4 regions of the Pseudoalteromonas sp. ABE4_541 genome follow, and region 4 is predicted to be linked to each of the others. Evidence: predicted binding sites of a transcription regulator. Region 4 holds the regulator's gene; each other region holds the start of a gene.
What was found. Region 4 encodes sigma-54, which starts transcription at its own class of promoters, with help from an activator protein. Its sites were predicted from a motif close to GTTGGCACGNNNNTNGNNT; they were not measured.
Positions count from the first base shown of each region.

Region 1: a site for sigma-54 is predicted at 1,404-1,422, ahead of ACW689_RS08680 (P-II family nitrogen regulator). Genes of this name have one in related genera too.
Region 2: a site for sigma-54 is predicted at 1,510-1,528, ahead of ACW689_RS17815 (YggN family protein). Genes of this name have one in related genera too.
Region 3: a site for sigma-54 is predicted at 1,810-1,828, ahead of ACW689_RS03010 (DUF3192 domain-containing protein). Genes of this name have one in related genera too.

Region 1 covers NZ_JBSVEM010000007.1:50,564-53,735, reverse strand. The annotation lists gene ACW689_RS08685 (S10 family peptidase) at 1-1,164, opposite strand, end outside; gene ACW689_RS08680 (P-II family nitrogen regulator) at 1,466-1,804, shown strand; gene ACW689_RS08675 (ammonium transporter) at 1,815-3,044, shown strand; gene mrcB (penicillin-binding protein 1B) at 3,168-3,172, shown strand, end outside.
Region 2 covers NZ_JBSVEM010000021.1:66,152-69,323, reverse strand. The annotation lists gene ACW689_RS17820 (diacylglycerol/lipid kinase family protein) at 1-633, shown strand, start outside; gene ACW689_RS17815 (YggN family protein) at 675-1,472, opposite strand; gene ACW689_RS17810 (PA3496 family putative envelope integrity protein) at 1,787-1,969, shown strand; gene ACW689_RS17805 (glutathione peroxidase) at 2,011-2,496, opposite strand; gene ACW689_RS17800 (LysR family transcriptional regulator) at 2,537-3,172, opposite strand, start outside.
Region 3 covers NZ_JBSVEM010000002.1:77,530-80,701, reverse strand. The annotation lists gene ACW689_RS03020 (response regulator) at 1-467, shown strand, start outside; gene ACW689_RS03015 (GGDEF domain-containing response regulator) at 468-1,370, shown strand; gene ACW689_RS03010 (DUF3192 domain-containing protein) at 1,400-1,774, opposite strand; gene ACW689_RS03005 (D-2-hydroxyacid dehydrogenase) at 1,919-2,866, opposite strand; gene zntR (Zn(2+)-responsive transcriptional regulator) at 2,937-3,172, shown strand, end outside.
Region 4 covers NZ_JBSVEM010000015.1:26,293-29,464, forward strand. The annotation lists gene rapZ (RNase adapter RapZ) at 1-353, opposite strand, end outside; gene ptsN (PTS IIA-like nitrogen regulatory protein PtsN) at 372-824, opposite strand; gene hpf (ribosome hibernation promoting factor) at 827-1,114, opposite strand; gene ACW689_RS14640 (RNA polymerase factor sigma-54) at 1,142-2,647, opposite strand; gene lptB (LPS export ABC transporter ATP-binding protein) at 2,703-3,172, opposite strand, start outside.

The DNA of each region.
Region 1 (3,172 bases), on a different contig from region 4:
ATTTAGCTCTTCACGAATATAGTGATTAATCGCTGGCGTAAAAGCATGTAGCCAAGCACTCAATTCAGGGAAGTAATCAGGGCTATCACCGGCATCACGTTTGTCGATACCTAAATAGCGAGAATCTAAGCGACCAAGAATAACGCCTTTGTCGCGCAGTAACTCTTTCCAAAACGCATCATCGTTAATGTCTAAATTGTTTTGCGATACAAACTGTTTTGATAAGCCACTAAAGTAAGCAACCCGATCGACAATACGTGCTCGTTCGTCTTTGCTGATGAATGAACCTTTAGCGAGTGCAGGTAAATACTCATTGAGTGTAAATGTTTCCACTTCTTTGAGCACTTCTAATAAATCTTTTTGTTGCAATGCACTGGGGAGCACTTTGTGGTGCCAAGCGGTGGCTGCAAAGTAAGGTAAGCGGTTCGCGGCTTTTACCGGACCGTCACGTTTGATGCCGATGTCAGTGGGAGACACCAAAATGACACCGTTTAAAAACCACCAATGGGATGCTTGCAGCTCTTTGGCAAGCCCTGAAACGCGTGTCGTGCCATAGCTTTCACCGATTAAAAACTTAGGTGATAACGCACGGTTATTGCGCGTTATAAAGGTGTTGATCCAGCTTGCGAGATATTCAATGTCAGCATTCACGCCAAAGAACATGTTTTGTTGCTCTTCTTTACTTGGCATTTTGCCTTCTTTGTTTGGTAATACGCGTGAATAGCCTGTATTTACAGGGTTTACAAATACAATGTCAGCCACATCGAGTATTGAATAGGGGTTATCTTTGATGCCATAGGGCTGGACTGGGTAACCTTCATCATCAATTTTTAGGATACGGGGACCTGTGTAGGCGATGTGCATCCACACTGAAGCTGAGCCAGGGCCACCGTTAAATGAGATAAGTAATGGACGTTTACTGATGTCGTCTACTTTGTCTTTTTTGTAGTAGTTGTAATATAAGGTTGCAATTGGTTCGCCATTGTCATTCCAAACTGGCTGGGTGCCTGATGTGACTTGGTAACTGAGTCTTTCACCATTAATGGTTGCTTTGTGGTTGGTTACGACTTGGCTATCAATATCGATTTTGCGTTCATGTTCAGATGCATTACTCACTAGGCTGACTAGCATGGTAAGCACCACGAGCACTCTTGTTAGAAACATGGTTTTCCCCAAAACATAAAAATATTCATATTAAAGTTGCTTTTCGTGCAACTTTCAAAGGTTATGAGTCAAATAGCCTCTTTGACGAGTTAGTTGTCAACAAGGTACGCGAAAATGAAATATGACATGGCGCGCACCATCAGCGAGCAGGCAGGTATATTTTGCACTTGAATGGTGCGTATTTGTACTGTAAATCCAGCTATATAAATTTAAGTGCATGAAAGTTATTGTTTTTGTTTTTTGGCACGATGGTTGGATTAATTGATATCAACAGGATAAGCCTGTCCTAAGGGGACTAACAATGAAAATGATAAGTGCAATAATAAAACCATTTAAATTGGACGAAGTACGAGAAGCGCTAGCTGATTTAGGCGTAGAAGGGATGACAGTGGTTGATGTCAAAGGATTTGGCCGCCAAAGAGGGCATACCGAGTTGTATCGTGGTGCGGAGTATCAGGTCGATTTTATTCCAAAAATAAAAATAGAAATTGCCACACGTGCAGAGAACACGCAGCGGGTGGTCGATACACTCACCAAAGCTGCCAGTACCGGAAAAATTGGTGATGGAAAGATATTTGTTTATGACTTAGACCAAATCGTGCGGATCCGTACCGGCGAATTAGACGAAGAAGCAATTTAAGGGGCCGATGATGGAAAGCGCAATTGTAGAACTCAAATTTTCACTCAATACTTTTTACTTTTTAATTTCTGGTGTTTTGGTCATGTGGATGGCTGCAGGCTTTGCGATGCTAGAAGCTGGATTAGTCCGCTCCAAAAACACGACTGAAATCTTGACTAAGAATATTGCCCTGTATGCTATAGCCTGCACCATGTTCTTGCTGGTGGGTTACAACATCATGTATGTGGGTAATACGGAAGGTGGGATTGTGCCAAGCTTTGGCGCCTTGATTGGTGAGGCAGCCGCTGATGCGGATCATGCACTGGAGTCAGACTTTTTCTTCCAAGTGGTCTTTGTCGCAACCGCCATGTCAATTGTCTCGGGTGCTGTTGCTGAGCGGATGAAGCTTTGGGCATTTTTGGCCTTTACTGTGGTGCTAACAGGCTTTATCTATCCAATTGAAGGTTATTGGACTTGGGGTGGCGGATTTTTGTCACAGCTTGGTTTTGTTGATTTTGCAGGTTCAGCTATCGTGCATGGTGCCGGTGCTGCAGCGGCTTTATCGGGTGTACTTTTGCTAGGCGCTCGTAAAGGCAAATATGGTAAGAATGGTGAAGTTTATCCAATTCCTGGTTCAAATATGCCACTGGCAACCCTTGGCACATTCATTTTATGGATGGGATGGTTTGGCTTCAACGGTGGTTCGCAGTTGTTCTTAGCGGATAAAGCAAATGCGATAGCCGTGAGCCAAATTATGCTGAATACTAATGCGGCGGCAGCAGCAGGCGCGGTCGCTGCGCTGCTGGTGTGTAAGGCGCTTTGGGGAAAGGCGGATTTAACCATGGTACTAAATGGTGCGCTTGCGGGGCTTGTGGTGATCACCGCAGAGCCGGCATCTCCGACCCCGTTGCTTGCTTGTTTGTTAGGAGCTTTAGGTGGTTCGCTGGTTGTTTTTAGCATTGTCTTTTTAGATAAAGCGAGAATTGACGACCCTGTTGGCGCGATTTCAGTGCATGGTACTTGCGGTATGCTAGGGGTTATGTTGGTACCATTGTCAAATTCCGATGCGACGTTTATGAATCAGTTGATTGGTTTAATTTGTATTTTAGGTTTTGTATTTATTATCTCTTACTTAGTTTGGGCGCTGCTCAAAGCAACCATGGGGATCCGAGTTGGTGAAGAGGAAGAGATCAACGGCATGGATCAACACGACTGCGGCATTGACGCTTATCCTGAATTTGTGACCGTGCGAGGGCAGTAAGCTGCTAGATTAAATTTCAAATGTATTTGAGCGGGCTTTAAGCCCGCTTTTGCTTTCAGGCTTGGTTAATCTAAGGTACCCTATGCTACGACCCATTTAATCAGATAAAACAGTCAAAGTGGCATGGT
Region 2 (3,172 bases), on a different contig from region 4:
GAACTAGATTGTAGGCTCGCGTTGTTACCATCAGGAACGGGTAATGATTTTGCAAGACAATTTGGATTGACTCAGTTTCAGTGGCGTCATAGCCTCTTTTGCGAAAATATTACTTATATCGACCTAGGTTGCGTGAACGGTCGTTATTTTATCAATATGATGGGGCTTGGTTTTAGTGCTGCTGTGGTACAAGGTATTTCTGCGACACGTAAGCGCCATGGATTGAGCTACCTGTGGGAGGGGCTAAAGCGTTTATTTGGTTTTTCAAATATAACAGTCAATTCACCCTTTTCCAGTCAAAGGCAAAGTACCATGATGTTGTTATTTGCAAATGGTCGATACTTTGCAGCTGGTATTGAGAGTGTGCCGAGTGCAGATCCAAGCGATGGGACGCTTACATGTATACAACTATCTCCCAAATCTATATTTGAACGCCTAATGGTTTTTATGTTGATGCTTATCTCCAAGCACGAAATTCATAACTGCGTATCTAAAACGGAGATAGTTCATTTTCACATTGAAACACCTCACTTAGACATTGAGGCAGATGGAGAGGTTATTGGGCAAACACCTGCTAATGTGTGCGTGGCACCCAGAGCAATAAAGTTACTGGTATCGCTTAGTGATAAATGAAGGTAGTCGGCTGACGCCGACTACAGGGAGATACGCCTAAATTAGTGTTTAACTGAGAACAGCTTGTAGCCCGACATCGCAGGGATCTGCGTCTCTAATTGGCTTTCTGTTTTTGCTATGAGTGCAAACTGGTCACATAGCGCATGGGCTTGTTTTTCAATTTGTTGTGCTTGCGCTTCAACTTTGCTTTCAATCTGCTCACCCATGTTGTGCATTTTTTGCTCAAACTTCTCCATGTCTCCGCCAGAGTTTATCATTTGAGAGCCGACAGCCATCAAAATGCTACCGATGGATTCCATCATAGCCCCTTCAACAGCCGCCTCGACTCGCTGTTCAAACTGTTCTTCAAAATTGCTACCGAAGTCATTGAATGTTTTTTCACCCATCACAAAGGCGCCTTGTTGATAGAAAGTAGTACTCACTTCTGTTTGTACTTCTTCCAATAAAGTGCTCAGAGAACCCAGTTCTTTTAGCTCAAATGCAGTGGCTACTTCATTCAATGCAACACCTGCTAATTGAATACCTTCTATGGCAATGTTCGCCACTTGCGGTAACTGTGCACGCAGTTCATCCGCATAGTTCACGACAGCTTGTTGTTGATTTTCGTTGAGCTGGATTTCTTTACCATCGATATACATAACCCCCGCATCAGTTATGCGTAATTTACTTTGGTTCGATGCTTGGGTGATCAATAGCTCATCGGGTGTAATGCGTACGTCATTTTTGAAGTCTACGGAACATTCATCTGAATTAAATGAGATAGACTGCTCGTCAGACGGTGAATGTGCAAATGCAGCCGAGCTAACCGATAACGCTGCAACTAAAGCTAATTTTTTCATGATGTGTATCCTGTCGATGATTGATATGTGGTTAATTAATCAAAATAGATGCCAATGTTTAAACTTGTTTATTTTCATTGGTTTATATTTTTACCTCAGTATGGGGGGTGTACATTGAATAATATTTTTGACTAATATTTAGCAACTTTGACTAAACTAACATCATCAATAAAATAAATTAATTAAAACGATAAAAAACTCTCACTTCCAAGATGGCTGATTTCCAGCTAAATACACACTTAGGTACCGTGTTCATTGCTGCACAGCATGTCCGTGCCGATTAATTATTTATTTAACACTTATTGGAGTGGGTTGTGGGTAAGACATTTTCTTATGATGCGCTTGACGATGATTTTGTAGATGACGAGTACGAGAACCTCGGTCGTAATCAGCATGATAAGCAAAAGCGGAAGGTAAAGAAAAAGCTCGATGACTATCTTGAACAAAAGCGTTTGCGCAAAAATTTAGGTGAAGATGATTTCGATTATCTCGATTAGTAAAAAGGAGGCGATAGCCTCCTTTTTAACTACCAATAAAGTCAACTTGCTGCGAGTGCACGTTCGATAGCTTTTGTTAGTTTCTCCGGTTTCGTAATGGGGGCAAATCGTTTAAGTGGCGTGCCATCTTTACCAATTAAAAACTTATTAAAGTTCCACTTGATATTCTTACCAAACAACCCGGGCAATGCCTCTTTTAAATAGACAAATAGAGGATGTGAATGTGCACCATTCACTTCAATCTTTTCCATCATGGTGAAATCGACACCATAATTTATCAAGCACCCTTCTTGTATTTGTTTTGCAGTGCCGGGTTCTTGCGCACCGAATTGGTTACAAGGAAAGCCTAAGATCACCAAACCTTGTTCGCCATATTCAGTATGTAACTTTTGTAACCCTTCATACTGCGGTGTCAGGCCACATTGACTAGCCGTATTAACTATGAGAACGACTTTGCCCTTTAATGAAGCAAAGTCAAAAGCTTTGCCTTGCAAAGTGTTTGCTGAAAATTGATATAGTTCATGCATGGTAGCTGATCCTAAATGTATTTATTTAACAATATCATCGTTATGTAAAGCTATCGAGTAAATGTTCAATGAGTAAGCGAACTCGATAAGGCATGAGGTCTTTTCGGGGATAGACTAACCATGTTGCGCCATCATTGACTTGAAAGGGTTCTAAAATATACGCAAGTTGACCGTTATCGATATATGGCTGAGCAATGTCTTTGGCCAAGTGTGCAACTCCAAGGCCACTGCGGCAGGCGTTGATCAGTGCATAAGGGTTATTGCTGCGCCAGTTACCAGATACTTTCAGCTCTTCCAGTTGCTCACAAATCATAAAGCGCCAACGGCTATGAATGCCGGTTAGGCAATTGTGATTTTGTAATTCATAGGGGTGCATTATCGGGCCATTTTTTTGAAGGTATTCAGGGCTGGCAACCCATGTCATTGGTCTTTGGTAAAGCTTACGCGCTATTAGATTAGAGTCTTGTAACTGGCCAAAGCGGATTGCCAAATCGAAACCTTCTTCGATGATGTCTACATTGCGATTGTTAAACTCTAAGTCGACTTCTACTTCGGGGTAACGCTGTAAAAATTCAGCGATACGAGGAGCGACTTGATTGGCAACAAAATCGCCAGCTCCCGCAATACGGATCAGGCCTTTTGGTGTATTTTGTACACCTTGCACTTGATTAGTTGC
Region 3 (3,172 bases), on a different contig from region 4:
TTATTGCTCTCACTGCCAATTCACAGCTTAGTGAAAAAGAGCGTGCACTTGAAGTTGGCATGAATGACTACCTTACAAAGCCGATTTCGCAAACACAACTACAAGCGGCATTGCAAACTTACATGCACTCAGATGAAGTCTTTTTTGACAATGAATTAGCTTTGCAGCAAATGATGGGCAGTGATAAATTTCTTGATAGCATGCTGGATAAATTTGCGCTAATGTGTGCTGAGTATTTATCCAAACTCGAGCAAGACGGCGATGATATGCAACTTGAAACTGTTGCACACAGTGTAAAAGGAGCGGCCGGAGGAATTGGCTTTATTGCATTATCAGAAGCTGCGAAAGCGCTAGAGTGGCATTTAAAAGAATTTGGCTCCTTACAACAGCCTGCTTTGAAAGAAGTATTTGTTAAGCGATTAAATCAGGTAAAACAGTTTATACCTATGAGGTATCGAGGCGCATAAATGCAAGACAAAGGACGAGTTTTAGTCGTTGATAGTGATCCCTTAAACCGAGTTGTGTTAGAAAACACTTTGGCTGATGAGTGTTATTTGACCTTGCTTGAGTCTAGTGAAGAAGCAATGAGCTTCCTTGCCACGCACAATGTTGACTTAATCATTACAGATCTCAAACAAACTGACCGACAAGGTGTGGTCTTGTTACAAAGACTTAAAGATGCCCCTTCGACGTATATGATCCCAGTGATCATCATCTCAGCCAGTAATAGCTACAGTGATGAAGCACAAGGTTTGCAAATGGGGGCGGTTGACTACATTACGAAACCCTATAGCCCTCTGATTGTTAGAGCCAGAGTAAAAATTCACTTGTCACTTAAGAAAAAAAGAGACTTGCTTGAGAAGTTAGCCTCTATTGATGGCTTAACTGAATTACCAAATAGGCGCTTGTTTGATGAGCACCTAGCAAAAAGCTGTCGTACCTGTCATGCATCAGAGCAAAATCTCAGCTTGATGCTGATTGATATCGACTTTTTTAAAAATTATAACGACGCTTATGGGTATGCTTCGGGTGACGAATGTTTGATTAAAGTCGCTCACGCACTTAATTTAGTTGTTAATGAATATAATGGTTTCTTAGCGCGCTTTGATGGAGTTCGGTTTGCTGTACTGGCCGTAGGTTGTACTCATGAGGCGGTGCTGGAATTTGCCCATGCGTTGCATGACGCAGTCGATCAATTGTTATTGCCTCATCGGCGCTCACCAATATGTGCGCATGTAAGTGTTAGTATTGGTATTGCGTATATCAAGGGCCAATCTGGCACCGATGTGAATACTTGCTTACAGCATGTCAATGATGCTTTGTCTGAAGCGCAAAATAATCAACAAAGGCTGGTATTAAAGAGCCGCTAATCGAGAGATCAGCGGCGTATTCTATTAGCTTATAAAATATTTGCCATCGCGGTGTCGCCAAAACCAACGAGTAGGTTGTTTTTGAATACTAGCGGTGTGCACTCATCCTTCGTTACTTTGCCATCTGAGTGCTTGCTGTTGGTTGCAAAAAATAGCACTTGGTAAACATCATCACCTTTTTTGACCAACTCAGTAAAGTCAGGGGTATTGAATCGGCTTAAAACGTCTTGATAACTCGTTCCCATGCTTAGCTGAGAAATTTTTTGACGATTATCTCTTTGTGTTTTTTGCCAGTTGTTATGATCGTTTGCCCAACCACTTTCGACTTCACCATCAGAGATAGCAACAACACAACCAGATAACATAGGCACAGCGAGTGCAGCAACAATAAGTAATTTTTTCATTATAATAACTTCCTTCGTGAATATGGTTTCTACTAAAGCAAATATATTGCCAATAATATCAATTTCTACAATATCAATACGTTGTGTTTTCCTGTCCGTATTCGGAAACTTCGAACTTCGCGTAAATTGCTAATTTTTAGCTAATTAAACCACTCTGTTGGTCTGCTTGTTATTGCAAAAGTCAGCAATGTTTTGAGCAATGCCCGCGACCAATCGAGTGATAGATTCGTTACTGGCCCATGCCACATGCGGTGTAACTAACAAATTATTTCCTTGGTATTGAATGAGAGGGTTATCTGCATTTGCCGGTTCTTCGCTCAGTACATCAGTGGCTGCCCCTGCGATCATTTTCTTGTTTAGTGCTTTTGCGAGTGCATGTTCGTTCACAATACCACCACGAGCGGTATTAATTAAAATAGCTGAGGACTTCATCAGCGCTAATGTATCAAGATCAAATAAATTTTCAGTGTCACTGGTAAGCGGACAATGAATCGATACTATGTCGGCTTGTTTTACTGCATCAATAAATGGCACTCTACCAGCGCGAGTATCGGGGCGTTGACGTTGTTCTGCTACCAGCACCTGCGCACCATAAGCTTTAGCAACTTGGGCAACGGCTTGACCGAGTGTACCAAAACCAATGATTGCAATTTTTTTGCCATAAATTTCAGTGATCGTATGATCGAGCCGACAAAACATAGCACTTTTTTGCCACTCGCCTACTTGGCAATCGTGCGCATAGCGATGCACATTACCAAGTAAATTACTGATCAGTGCAAAGGTATGTTGTACTACCGAAGGAGTAGAGTAGCCAGCGACATTGGTTACTGCTATGTCAAATGACTTAGCGGTGTTTAAATCAATATTGTTAGTGCCGGTGGCCGCTACGCAAATGAGCTTTAGATTGTTGAGCTGTTGCATGATTTGTGCACCAATTACCACTTTATTGGTAATAACGACATGTGCATCTCTACAGCGCTCAATCACTTCCTCGCTTTGGGTGTGAGCGTATACGGTGAGTTGTCCGAACTGCTGAAGTGGCTCCAGAGAGACTTCGCCGAGGGTTTGTGCATCCAATAATACAATATTCATATTTCTCTCTAAAAAGCTTGACCTTGGTGTTTACTCTAAGGTTTATACTTTACCATGAACTTAGGAGAGAATGATGAAAATTGGCGTGTTAGCAAAGCAATTAGGCGTATCAACAGATACGCTTCGGTATTATGAACAACATCAGTTATTGATGCCTTCTGGGCGTAGTGATGCCGGCTACCGTGTCTATGATGAAGCGCAGCTCAAGCAGATGCAATTTATTTTACGGGCTAAAGAGGTCGGTTTTAGTCTTAAAGAAATTCAAGAACTGTTAGAAATCAAAATAGATAAACACCAGCATAGCTG
Region 4 (3,172 bases):
TCACGAATGGCTAAATCTAATGGCAAATCGTTCATCGACAGCGGATGTAAGCGACGAGTCTCAGAAAATCGCTTGATCAAGGTGTTATCATCACTGTCTAGGTAGAACAACATCGGATTAGCAAAGCCCGGTAGATACTCTAGAATATCGTTGAAATCTTGCTGCTCTTTTGGAAGGTTGCGCACGTCTATACTAACCGCAATTTTATCGAAGTTGTCAGATACGCTTCTAACTAATGAAGGTAGTAAGTTAACGGGGATATTATCGACGCAATAATAGCCTAGATCTTCAAGTACACGTAGCGCCACTGATTTTCCTGAACCAGAGCGGCCACTGACAATGATTAATTCCATAATGCTTCTCTTAGTTACCTAGTGTGCTGAAGCAATAATCTCATAAAGTTCATCATCATTGCTAGCGTTCCTTAGCTGTTTACAAAACTCTTTATCGTTGAGCTTGTCTGCAATTTCAGCCAACGTTTTAAGATGTTGTTGGTTATCGCCTTCAGGCACAATGAGCGCGAGAAAAATATCTACGGGCCTATTATCAATCGCATCGAATGGAATACCTTGCTGGTTGACTAACAGCATTGCTGTTACTTGTTCAATACCTGCCATTCTGCCATGAGGGATTGCGATCCCTTTGCCGATCCCTGTACTGCCCAACTTTTCTCTGGTCATTAATGCGTTCAAAATATCGTGCTGATTTAGTTGAGGCAACTGCTCATGCGCCAGTTCACTGATATATTCAAGTACACGTTTTTTGCTATTAAAAAGGACCGCAGCTTTACTGCAGTCCTTGTTTATAATCGAGCTTAGTTTCATGATTAGTGTCGAGTAAGCTTCTCTTTGTGTTTGATCACTTGACGATCTAGCTTATCAATAAGCCCGTCGATCGCCGCGTACATATCCTGATGTTCTGTTGAAGCAAATAATTCTCCACCATTTACGTGCAAGGTGGCTTCGGCCTTTTGGACCAGCTTTTCAACATCTAAGATCACATGTACATTATTGATGTGATCAAAATGCCTTTCTAGCTTCGCAAACTTGTTGTTGACATAGTCTCTTAATGAATCAGTGATTTCTACATGACGACCAGTTAAATTTAGTTGCATAAGCATTTTCCTTCTTTAGTAATACGTCTAAATCAAGCTTTTACGCTGGTTAGACGGTGGAATGGCTAACGACTCCCGATATTTTGCTATGGTGCGTCGGGCCACCTTAATTCCTTGCTCTGCTAATATGTCTGCTATTTTGCTATCGCTCAGCGGCTTGGCTGTATTTTCAGCAGCTATTAACTTTTTGATAAGCGCTCGAATCGCTGTTGATGAGCACTCACCTCCGTTTTCGGTACTTACATGGCTAGAGAAGAAATACTTCAGCTCAAAAATGCCCCTAGGTGTGTGCATGTATTTTTGTGTTGTTACGCGAGAGATAGTTGATTCGTGCATTTCGACCATCTCTGCAACATCGTTTAACACCATAGGTCGCATTGCTTCAGGGCCATGCTCAAAGAATGCCTGTTGTTGTTGCACAATGCAATTGGTAACTTTCATTAAAGTTTCATTTCTGCTCTCTAAGCTTTTAATAAACCATTTAGCTTCTTGTAAATGCGAGCGGATAAACTGACTATCTGAGCTTGATTTTACAGAGCGAGACATGGAGGCATAGTGGTCATTAACGCGAATTTTTGGCATGCATTCTGGGTTGAGCTCCACCACCCAGCGACCTTTCATTTTTTTCACGGATACGTCAGGAATGACGTACTCAGACTCTTCTCGAATGATACTGGCTGCTGGTTTTGGGTTTAAGCTGTGAATGAGTGTCATGACTTCTTTTAACTCGGCTTCTTTAAGCTTTGTTTTTTTCATCAACGTTCGATAATCACGGCTAGCGAGCAAATCTATGTGCTCGTTTAGAATCATTTTTGTTTCATTCAGCCAAGGAGTTGTCTTTTGGTCAAATTGGTTGAGCTGAATACACAAACATTCTTGCAGGTTGCGCGCACCAATCCCGACAGGGTCAAATAATTGAATGCGTTTAAGTACGGCTTCAACTTCATCAAGTTCTATGGGCTCACCAGAATGACCATCATTAATGCTGTCGAGTATTTCTTCGGTGCTTAAGGTTAATGTCCCGTTATCATCAATGGCCTCAACGATAGCCACTGCGATACCATGGTCAATAGGGCTAAATGGCGTTAATTCTAACTGCCACATAAGGTATTCATGCAAGGTTTCGGTGGTTTCACCTTGATAAATTGTTTCATCTTCAGGCATTGGGCCACTGCTAGCGGCTGGTGCCGCACTCATGTATTCGTCCCAAGTGACATCCATAGCCAATTCATCACTAACGGTATCTTTACTTAATGCCGCATCAGAGTCCATTTCATAATCGCTTACCGACTCACTGTCTAGGCCATCGTTATGCCCATCATCTTGGCTGTTATCTTTACCGTTTTTTTCTTGTAACGAGGTATCGAGATCCGCGTCAGATTCTTCTACTTCCAAAAGAGGATTACTGTCCAGTGCTTCTTGGATTTCCTGCTGAAGATCTAGCGTACTTAACTGCAACAGACGTATTGCCTGCTGTAGTTGTGGTGTCATGGTAAGTTGCTGCCCCATGCGCAGCTGTAACGATTGCCTCATGTACCTTTAACAATCCTTCTAATCTCTATTATTATTGTGACCTAGAATGTTTTAACTATAGCCTGAATTGCTCACCAAGGTAGACATCTCGCACGGTTTGATCCGCCAAAACATGCTCTGGCGTGCCCGAGGCGATAAGCTCACCATGTGATACAATATAAGCTTTTTCACATACATCAAGGGTTTCCCGAACATTGTGGTCGGTGATTAGTACACCAATGCCACGATTTTTTAAATGTTCGATAATTTTCTTTATATCTAACACTGAAATTGGATCAACACCAGCAAAAGGCTCATCTAATAGGATAAATTTAGGATTTGCGGCTAAAGCGCGAGCAATTTCTACTCTGCGACGCTCACCACCAGACAGAGCCATACCTAAACTATCTCTAATGTGTTGAATATTAAACTCATCTAACAACTCGTTCACTATTTGCTCGCGTGCTTCTTTATTAAGCGAGTTACGAGTTTCTAAAATAGCCATGAGATTTTGATAAACGGTTAGCTTTCTAAAAATGGATGACT